2 regions of the Pseudoalteromonas sp. Z9A4 genome follow, and region 1 is predicted to be linked to the other one. Evidence: riboswitches for the same ligand, from Rfam matches in the RefSeq annotation. Region 1 holds a riboswitch; the other holds the start of a gene.
The links. Region 1 has a riboswitch for lysine ahead of lysC (lysine-sensitive aspartokinase 3). Riboswitches for the same ligand answer to the same signal wherever they lie in the genome.

Region 1 (4,895 bases):
TCAATATGAATAATTTGCTTACTTATTTGTTCTTCAATGAGGGTAAAGCACGCATGAAATTCGCCATGTATATCAACCATTTCAAGCATTGGCTCTATGTATTCGTCAAACGCTTCTATTACCGCTTTATAACGCTTTTGCAGCGATTGCACCGCATTATTAGATTTAGCTTGTTCAACAATATTTAAAATAGCGTTTTCGTTGTGTGCGTATAGCTTCATTATTTTACGCACCCGATCATCCATAATGCGGCTGTAGCGGCGTAAATCGTCAAAGTCTTCTATCTCGCCAGCGTTATCTAGGCGGTTACCTAAGCGTGCTAGGTCGTCTACTAATACGCTAATTTCTTGCGCTAAGCCTAAATGTTCTTCTTGCAGTAAAAACGTAGCAAAGTCGGCAATGGCACGATTTATTTCAAGCTGCGATGATTTAGCCAGTGGAATTAAAATATCTTGGTTTAACAAGCGATTTGTTTCTTTATAAATACGCTCGTTTGACCATGTAGGCTGTTTTTGTTTAATGGCGTTTTGTACGTCTTTCAGGCTAAAGTCAGCCATTTTAAAACGTTTAAATAATAGCTCTAATACACCCCAATGTTCGGTTATGGTGTTTAGTAGCTTTTTAGCTGGGATCATAAGAGGTTACAACATCCTAGTATTTTATTATTGAGTATTGTGTTCATACTCATTATTACGTATTTTTAATTAACCTTGTCTGTATATAGTATTCGTTTTTAAGACCATTTAATAATAGTTTTTGCATAGAGGCAGTGCTAAAATTCGCGCCGAAAATAGGCACATGAAATGGAATGTTATTTGTGTGTTCTTTAAAACTATATCAAAGGTTGTTTAACTACCATGGTTTCCTCGATTATTCTAACCCTGATAGCGATTGCATTTTTACTGATCGTTATAGAAGATATAATCCATGTTAATAAAGCTAAAACCACGCTGTTTTTTGGTACGCTTTGCTGGATTCTTCTTTTTATATACCCACTTCACGGGCAAAGCCCCGATACGATTCAACACCTTTTAAATGAAAATATTTTAGAAATTGCATCTCTATGGCTATTTTTAATGGCTGCGATGACCTTTGTAGCGTATTTAAATTCAAAGGGGTTTATAGAAAATATTGTGCACCGTGTTATGCCAAAAAGTATTAGCGAAAAAAAGCTGATGTTTTTGGTGGGTGGTTTTGCATTCTTGTTTTCGTCGATTTCAGACAACGTAACAGCCACGCTTATATCGCTTGCGGTTGTTATGTCGTTAAAACTTGAACCTAAAAAACTCATTAAATACGCCACGCTTATTGTGTTTGGGGTTAACTCAGGCGGGGTATCGTTAATAACCGGTGACGTAACCACACTGATGATATTTTTAGATGGCAAAGTAACCATAGCTCATTTATTGCTGCTTATAGCGCCAGCACTTGCAAGCGTTATGCTGTTAGCTGCGCTACTGTCTATCGGTATGAAAGGGCGAGTTGAATTTGCCGGTGCGGGTAAAACCCGCATCGAAAAAACCGACATTACCATTGCTGTTATATTTTTATCTACCGTAGTGAGCACACTTATGCTGAGTGTAGTTTACAGCGTACCGCCTTTACTCACCTTTTTGTTTGGCTTATCAGTGATGTTTTTAGTGGCGCAATTTTTAATGCGCAAAAAAGACATCAACAAAGACATAATCGATTTTGTTCGCGATATAGAATACGACACATTATTGTTTTTTGTAGGTGTGCTTTTACTTGTAGGCGCACTTAAAGAAATTGGTATGTTGAGTAAATTTACCGACCTATATACGGTAATGGCACCCGAGTACGCAAACTACTTAATGGGCATATTATCAGCAGGGGTCGATAACGTACCGCTTACTGCTGCTTTATTAAAAGCCGATATAGTAATGAGCCAACAACACTGGTTGTCGTTTACGTATGCAACGGGCGTGGGCGGTTCAATGCTGATCATTGGGTCGGCTGCGGGCATTATTGCCATGAGCAAAGTTAAAGCGCTTACCTTTATGAGCTACTTGCGTTTATCGCTGCATTTATTAATTTGCTACACCGTAGGTTATGCAGGCTCGTATTACATGGGCAGTTTTATTTGATGCATAAATTATTAAATGCTTGACAGCTAGACGTCTAAACGATAACTTTCAAAGCCCCGCTACTTAGTGGGGTTTTGTTTTATTAGCCACTGGTTAATAAAGCATTCAGAAGAGGTGCGATACTTAGGTACTTAATGTTAGGCGACGAAAGCCGATGATCATTAAGGAGGGAAGTACTCGCCGAGGAAAATAATGGTACGTCGTCATTGTTTTTCGGTTTATGGGGCTGAATCCTCAAAACTGTCACCAATATAGGTGGAGAGCTTCTGGCAGTGGACTTATCTTCAAGCATTCCTTTGCCAAGTTCTTCTTGTTTTATTGCGGTTTGGATACCGCGAAAGGAGACTAAATGACTACCCAATCAGCGCCACAAACAGTGCCTCAAACAGAGTTAAGCGCAAAATCAGATTACATCGTTGCCAAGTTTGGCGGAACAAGTGTTGCAAACTTTGAAGCGATGAGTCGCTGTAGCGAAATTATTGTTGCAGATAAAAGCGTACGTATTGTTGCCGTGAGCGCCAGTGCCGGCGTAACTAACCACTTAGTTGCACTGTGTAAATCAAGTATTACCTCAAGTGAGCGCCAAGAACACATAAACGGCGTGCTTGCTATTCAACAAACTATTTTAGATGAGTTATCGCTAGATGCCGATTTAGCGGTTGGCTTTAACGAAACCCTAAAAGCATTTCAAACATTGGCTCAAGAGTCACTAACAACCGATCAGCAACACGATGAGCTACTGAGCTTTGGTGAGCGTTTATCGTCGTATTTGTTTGCTCAGGTGCTGCGTTTAAATGGCTTAAATGCCGATCGCTTTGATGTGCGCAAGGTACTTAAAACCGACAGCCAATTTGGTAAAGCAACGCCTAATGTTGCAGCCACAGCGCAAGCCGCTAAAGAGCATTTAATTCCGTTATTAGACGCTCAAGTAATTGTGACTCAGGGCTTTATTGGCAGCGACGAGTACGGTCAAACAACAACGCTTGGACGTGGTGGTTCTGATTACAGCGCTGCATTATTAGCTGAAGCAATTAACGCTAAAAGTGTGCATATTTGGACCGATGTAGTGGGCATTTTTAGCACCGACCCGCGTTTGTGCGCAAAAGCGACGCCAATTGCACGCTTAAGTTTTGACGAAGCCGCTGAAATGGCAACCTTTGGCGCAAAAGTATTGCACCCAGCAACTATATTACCAGCAAGCCGTAGCCACATTAACGTATTTGTTGGTTCTAGCCGAGAGCCAGAGCGTGGCGGTACGTGGATTGAGCGCGAAAAATCGCAGCAACCGGGTATACGCGCAGTAACGCAACGTAAAAACCAAATATTGCTTACGCTTAAAAGCCCAGAAATGCTCCTAGCAAGCGGCTTTTTAGCACGCGTATTTACACTATTAAGTGAATACAATATATCGGTAGATTTGGTAACCACATCAGAAATCAGCGTAGCTATAACGCTTGATAACGCGCAAAACGCCTCGCGCCCAGAGCTCGATCAAGAATGCCTAGATAAGCTTGCAGAGTTTTGCCATGTGTCGGTAGAAAACAACCTAACATTGGTGGCACTTATTGGCTCTGAGATTCAATTACGCCAACACGAAATGAACTTAATGAGTGTACTAAAAGACTTTAACATTCGACTAATTTGTCACGGTGCTAGTAAGCACAACCTGTGCTTTTTAGTAGAGCAAACTGAGTCAGATAACGTAGTACAGTCTATTCATAGCCGTTTATTAGAAAACGATTTTGCTGCATAAGTAATCGTTATTCAGGATAATCACCTAGTAAAGTTACCTAGTAAAATTAACTAGTAAAGTTACTTAACAAAATTAATTAATAAAGTCAGTTAATAAAAAGCATCGCCAGTCGATGCTTTTTTTATGCACCACACTTACATCAAAACAAACATTGCTGTTATTACTATCAGCTACAGTAACGCGATTACTGCTAGCACTCAGCTTTGCACTATGTAATTCGTCAAACACATTGGGGCTAAGTAATTTTGCAATAGGGCGGCTGGTGGCTTTAGCAAGTGACTCTTTTAATGTCCAAATTCTAAAAAACGTATCTGCTTGGGCTTGGGTATTAGTAGGCTCAGTGATAAGTGTAATTTCATCATTATGATAAAAATGCTTAGCAAGCTTTTCAAACGGGCGCTTTAGGCTTACTTTTTCAATATCAAAACCAAACTCACTTTTATCAAGATTTAGCGCAACCCCAACTAAACCATGCGAGTGCGAAATACAGGTATTAATAACATCACCACTTACATGTATTTGCAGCTTTGAGCTTTCCTCGTCAAATTCGGTACTCATTTTATTAAGGGCTACGTGCGCATGTTGCGGCTGCGTTATTTTAATAAGGTGTTTTAACAATAACCGCGTCGCTAAATACTCTTGCTTAGCTTGAGGGCTTTTGCGACGGTTTATAATGGTTAACTCAAATAGGCTTAAGCAATCGGGCAAATTAAAGTCACTAAGCTCAAGTGTTTTAGCATTAAATAATAAAATACTGTTACTCGCTAAAGACAAATTTGCCAATTGAGTTGAAGTAATACTCAAGGTGTTTTTAAAATAGTGTTCAGTCATAAAAGCCCTAAAGCAAAAGAAGTCGCTGATATTGTGAGCGGTTAGTGCCACTAATAAAGGCTGGGTACAATTTTATTACTCAGCTGGCATGAAATATGGTTTAATTCACAATAATCAAAATAATAACAGATTTGTAGATGTATGGCACAAGTGCGTGATGGGTTTCAAAGCCGACTTGGTTTTGTTTTAGCCGCTGCTGGCGCAGC
Region 2 (4,895 bases), on a different contig from region 1:
GGCGCATAATAACACCAGTGTTTATATTCCCCAACATGTGTGCTCACATATGATTAAAAATGACTCTTTTTAATCATATGGTTACATCACAATATAATAATTAAGTACCACAAAAAGTCTGGTAGTCATTATCATTTATCGGTGTAGCTTGAAATTCCGGTAGTTGCTCACTGTCAGAATACGGATTACCCGCTATTTTTATAAAACGTTGTAGTAACTCACTAGACCCTGCAGCATTATACTCTGCAATTATTTTTTCGATCACATGATTACGCGGTATTACACGAGGATTTGCCGCTCTCATTACTTCATAACTATTATCGTCGGTTAAGCTTACCCACTTAGCTCTCCATTCAATTAGCGACTCTGGTATTACTACTTCTTCTTTTAAGGATTCAGTAAGCGCATCGAAAGTATTGGTGTAGTCGAGCTGGTTATCTTTTAATAGTGTTAACAACTCTGCGATTAACTCGCCGCTACTATTACAAGATTCATTTAAACCCAGTTTTTGTGCCCACATAGCCGTAAACTCAGTATTAAACTGCTCAGCAAAACTATTAATAAATGGCGTCATTAATGAAACCGCTTGCTCGTCATCATCGCTAATAAGTGGTATTAAACTCTCAGCTAAGCGAGCACAGTTCCAGTTAGCTATATTAGGTTGATTACCAAATGCATACCGACCTTGTTTGTCGATAGAGCTAAATACGGTATCAAAGTCAAAGCTATTCATCATGGCACACGGGCCGTAATCAATGGTTTCTCCGTTTACTAGCGTATTATCGGTATTCATTACTCCGTGAATAAAGCCAACACGCATCCAGCTCACAACTAGCTTAACTTGGTTTTTAATCACAGCGCCTAAAAATGCTAAATAACGCTGCGATCCTGTATCGGTTATTTCTGGGTAGTGTCGATCAATGGCTAAATCGGCTAATTTTTTAAGCCCTTCAACATCGCCTTGCGTTGCTAAATATTGAAACGAGCCAACACGAATATGGCTCGTTGCTAAACGAGTCACTATTGCGCCTGCTTGTGGCGGATTGCGATAAACCGTTTCACCACTACCAACAACAGCTAAGCAGCGTGTGGTTTTAATGCCTAGTGCATGCATTGCCTCGCTCATTACGTATTCACGAATAGCAGGACCAAGAGCACAACGCCCATCTCCCCCTCTTGAGTAAGGAGTAGCACCAGAGCCTTTTAATTGAATATCCCACAACTGGTTTTTATCATCATTAATAGCGCCCAGCAAATGCGCTCGCCCATCGCCTAAACGTGGTGAAAAATGCCCAAATTGGTGCCCAGAGTAACCAAGTGCTACCGCAGGAATCGCCTGTTTCTCGTTACCGCTAAAAGTGCTAGCACGCAAATCAGCTGCAACGTTAATATTAAACTCTTTTGCTAAGCTCTCGTTCCACAGCAATAACTGAGGAGAGGCAACACTTGCAGGAAAATCTTCTATCGCAAAGTTTTCCGTAATGTCTGTGTATCTTGGCACTAATTTCATGGTAATTCCTATTATTGCTGACTTATACCAACACGGTTGTCACCAACGCCATAAGCAACAATTAAACTTAACTCTTGCATACTTAAGCCGCTTTGCTTTTGCATTTCATTAAAAAAAGCTTGGGCTGCACTCAGTGATTTTTTAGTTTGTAAGCCACCGTCTATAATTTTATGAGCACGTAAGTAATTCTCTACATCGCGTGATAGTAAAAAAGTATCTTTACCAAGTGCTCGTAGCGCATAAGGTCCTGTATTTCCGCCTAAACGCGAACCATGTTTTTTTAAATACGCCCATAAACCAATAATATCGTCTGTTGGCCAATTAGCGATGAACTGACTAAAACTGCCATGTTCCCCTGCTATTTCGTGGATCATGTAAGCATTTTCGGTAATTGTTTTTACTTTTTTATAGTTACGAACAATTCGCTCATCCGTTGCTTTTTGTTCCAGCATATCAGGTGGCATCATTAATAACTTATCAACGCTAAAACCCCAAAAAACCTCTCTAAAGCCCGGCCACTTATTATTAATTACTGACCAATAAAAGCCGCTTTGAAATACTTTTCGAGTAAATTCCTCAAGCCAATCGTCGTCACTTAACGTGCTTAGTTGTTTTTTAGATAGCGGTTTTGCAAGTAATAACTTAAGCATTTTTTCGGAGCCTTTTCGCTCTACCGCTCGCTTATAAATATCGCTAAATTTTTCCATACTAATTAAATACCTCACTACTTATATTGCTAGTGTACGAGAAAAGCACCCAATACGTAACCACTCCCATTATGAATGAATATGCATTTAGTCGCTTGACACCTAGACGGCTAAAATGCTTTAATCGCCGTAATTACCCTATTTAAATTGCACAGGTTTGTAAGTTTTTACTCTACAAACAGGTGTAAAGGGCTAGAAGAGGTGCGTTATTCAGGTAGCGTATGTTAGGAGCGCAAACTCCAGTGAGCATACGTGAGGGGAATTAACGCCGAGAAGTAATCACTTTTGCGAGGTGTTTATTTCGGGCGACTAGGTTGAACCCTAGCGACTGTCACCAATAGCTGCTTATAAAAGCAGCTTATTAGTTTGGTGGAGAGCTTCTGGTCTTAAATATTAAGGCCGTGCGCCCTATTATTTTAAGCCCATTCGCTCTTCGAATTATTAGTTCGAACGACGTTAATGCGGCTCCTTCCATAAAGCTTTTTAACTCTTCGAATAATACCAATTGCATTAAATTAGTTATCGCTAAAATGATCACGTTTTTAATAAAATTGGTACAAATTATAAGTTCGTGAGAGATGATCAACAACTTCAATTTAAACGACTACTCATTGTGGACCGCGCTCGTTACGCCATTTGATCAACACGGCGATGTTGACTACAACACGTTAACTAAACTGGTTAGCGATCAAGAAGCGGCACATAACGGTATTTTACTACTTGGCAGTACGGGCGAAGGTTTAGCACTAACGCTAAAAGAGCAACAAGCCATTGTTGAACACGTATGCCAGCTAAAACCAGCAGTACCACTCATGGTTGCTGTGGGCGGTAGTAACTTAAAGCAACAAATTAAGTGGGTTAACTACTGTAATACACTCCCAATTCATAGCTTTTTACTTGGCTCACCGCTTTATGCAAAGCCCGGCGCTATAGGTCAAACTCATTGGTTTGAAAGCCTACTTAATGCAAGCGCTCACCCGTGTATGCTTTATAACGTACCGGGTCGAAGTGCTGTTAGCATTCCAACGGCAACAATTCAAAACTTACAAAATAATAAAAATTTATGGGCGTTAAAAGAAGCGAGCGGCAGCATTGCTCAGTTTGAAGCTTATCGCCAAGCTGCGCCTAATTTAGCTATTTTTAGTGGCGACGATGCGCTAATGCCTTATTTTGCTCAAGCTGGCGCAAAAGGTTTGGTGTCGGTAGCTGCAAATGCATGGCCCGCACAAACTCACGAGTTTGTTAAACGCAGCTTAAGTGGTCAACACCCTAATTTATTTGCCCAGTGGTCAAGCGCTATTAATAGCCTATTTGCTGTCGCAAACCCTATTCCCGTAAAGGTATTGATGCATTTGCAAGGTCGCTTAAGCAGCCCGCAACTTCGTCCACCTTTAACACACCTTGAGTTAACTCAAACCGATTGCATCACAACTGCAAACAACACCATTTTATCTTGGCATTAAATACAGGTTTTTATAATGAGCTGGTTAGAACTATTAAATAATTTAGAATCGGGCGCAGTACGCGCAGCATCACAAAACGAAAGCGGCCAATGGCAAGCTAACGTAGAAGTAAAACAAGGCATTTTGGATGCCTTTAAAAATGGCACTAATACTGAGTTTGCAGGCGGCTTTGTTGATAAACATAACCTAGCTCCACAAGAGTTTAGTACTGACGATGGCGTTCGTATGGTACCAGGTGGCTCAAGTGTTCGCCGTGGTGCTTATGTTGCTAAAGGCACGATTATTATGCCACCAGCGTATGTAAACATTGGTGCATATATCGACGAAGGCACAATGGTAGATAGCCACGCATTAGTTGGCTCGTGTGCACAAGTAGGTAAAAACGTACATTTAAGTGCTGCAGTGCAGCTTGGTGGTGTACTTGAGCCAATTGGTGCAAGCCCAGTAGTTGTAGAAGACGACGCCTTTATTGGCGCTGGCTGTATTATTGTTGAAGGTGTAGTTATTAAAAAAGGTGCAGTACTTGCCCCAGGCGTGCGTTTATCAGCAACTATTCCGGTATACGACTGCGTAAACGAGCGCCAACTAGATAAAGGCGAGCCAATCCCAGAATACGCGATTGTAATACCAGGCTCTCGCCCTGCGTCAAACGAGTGGGCGCGCGAGCAAGGCTTAAGCATGTCGTGTGCGTTAATTGTTAAATACCGCGACGAGAAAAGCGATGCATCGTTATTGCTAGAAGAGGTTTTACGATAATGAGCTTTTTGAGCACGCCTATCAAAACCGCTGTAAATACAATTACACAACAACTTGATACACCTTTTTTTGTTTACGACCTAGATCAACTAAACACGCATCTTGCACGTTTAGTTGCGCAAACCGATGTAAAACTGTGGTACGCGGTAAAAGCAAATCCACTGTCTAAAATTATTCAAAGCTTAGACAGTGCTGGCTTTAATTTTGACGTAGCAAGTAAAGGTGAGCTTGAGCAAGTGCTAGCACAAGGTATTAGCTCACAGCGCGTGCTCAACACAGGGCCTGCAAAAAGCCCTAAACAAATTAAACACTTTATTGAGCGCGGAGTACGTATATTCGTAGCCGAAAGCCTCAATCAAGTACGTTGGTTAAACCAACAAGCGCAACTGCAAAATACGCAGTTGCAAGTGTTACTGCGAGTGCAATTACGCTGGCCTGAAGGTGAAAAAAACCCACTGG

Region 2: it holds a riboswitch for lysine, as region 1 does, so the genes downstream of both, dapA (4-hydroxy-tetrahydrodipicolinate synthase) here and lysC (lysine-sensitive aspartokinase 3) in region 1, are expected to answer to the same signal.

Annotation. Positions count from the first base shown of each region.
Region 1 covers NZ_WTLA01000013.1:104,699-109,593, forward strand. Annotated here, with positions in the region: gene GQR54_RS11370 (hypothetical protein) at 1-635, opposite strand, end outside; gene nhaD (sodium:proton antiporter NhaD) at 858-2,105, shown strand; lysine riboswitch at 2,207-2,379, shown strand; gene lysC (lysine-sensitive aspartokinase 3) at 2,455-3,858, shown strand; gene GQR54_RS11385 (4'-phosphopantetheinyl transferase superfamily protein) at 3,931-4,689, opposite strand; gene GQR54_RS11390 (sodium-dependent transporter) at 4,831-4,895, shown strand, end outside.
Region 2 covers NZ_WTLA01000019.1:9,192-14,086, reverse strand. Annotated here, with positions in the region: gene GQR54_RS13600 (protein adenylyltransferase SelO family protein) at 101-1,510, opposite strand; gene GQR54_RS13595 (DNA-3-methyladenine glycosylase I) at 1,522-2,217, opposite strand; lysine riboswitch at 2,406-2,605, shown strand; gene dapA (4-hydroxy-tetrahydrodipicolinate synthase) at 2,796-3,680, shown strand; gene GQR54_RS13585 (2,3,4,5-tetrahydropyridine-2,6-dicarboxylate N-succinyltransferase) at 3,696-4,436, shown strand; gene GQR54_RS13580 (PLP-dependent decarboxylase) at 4,436-4,895, shown strand, end outside.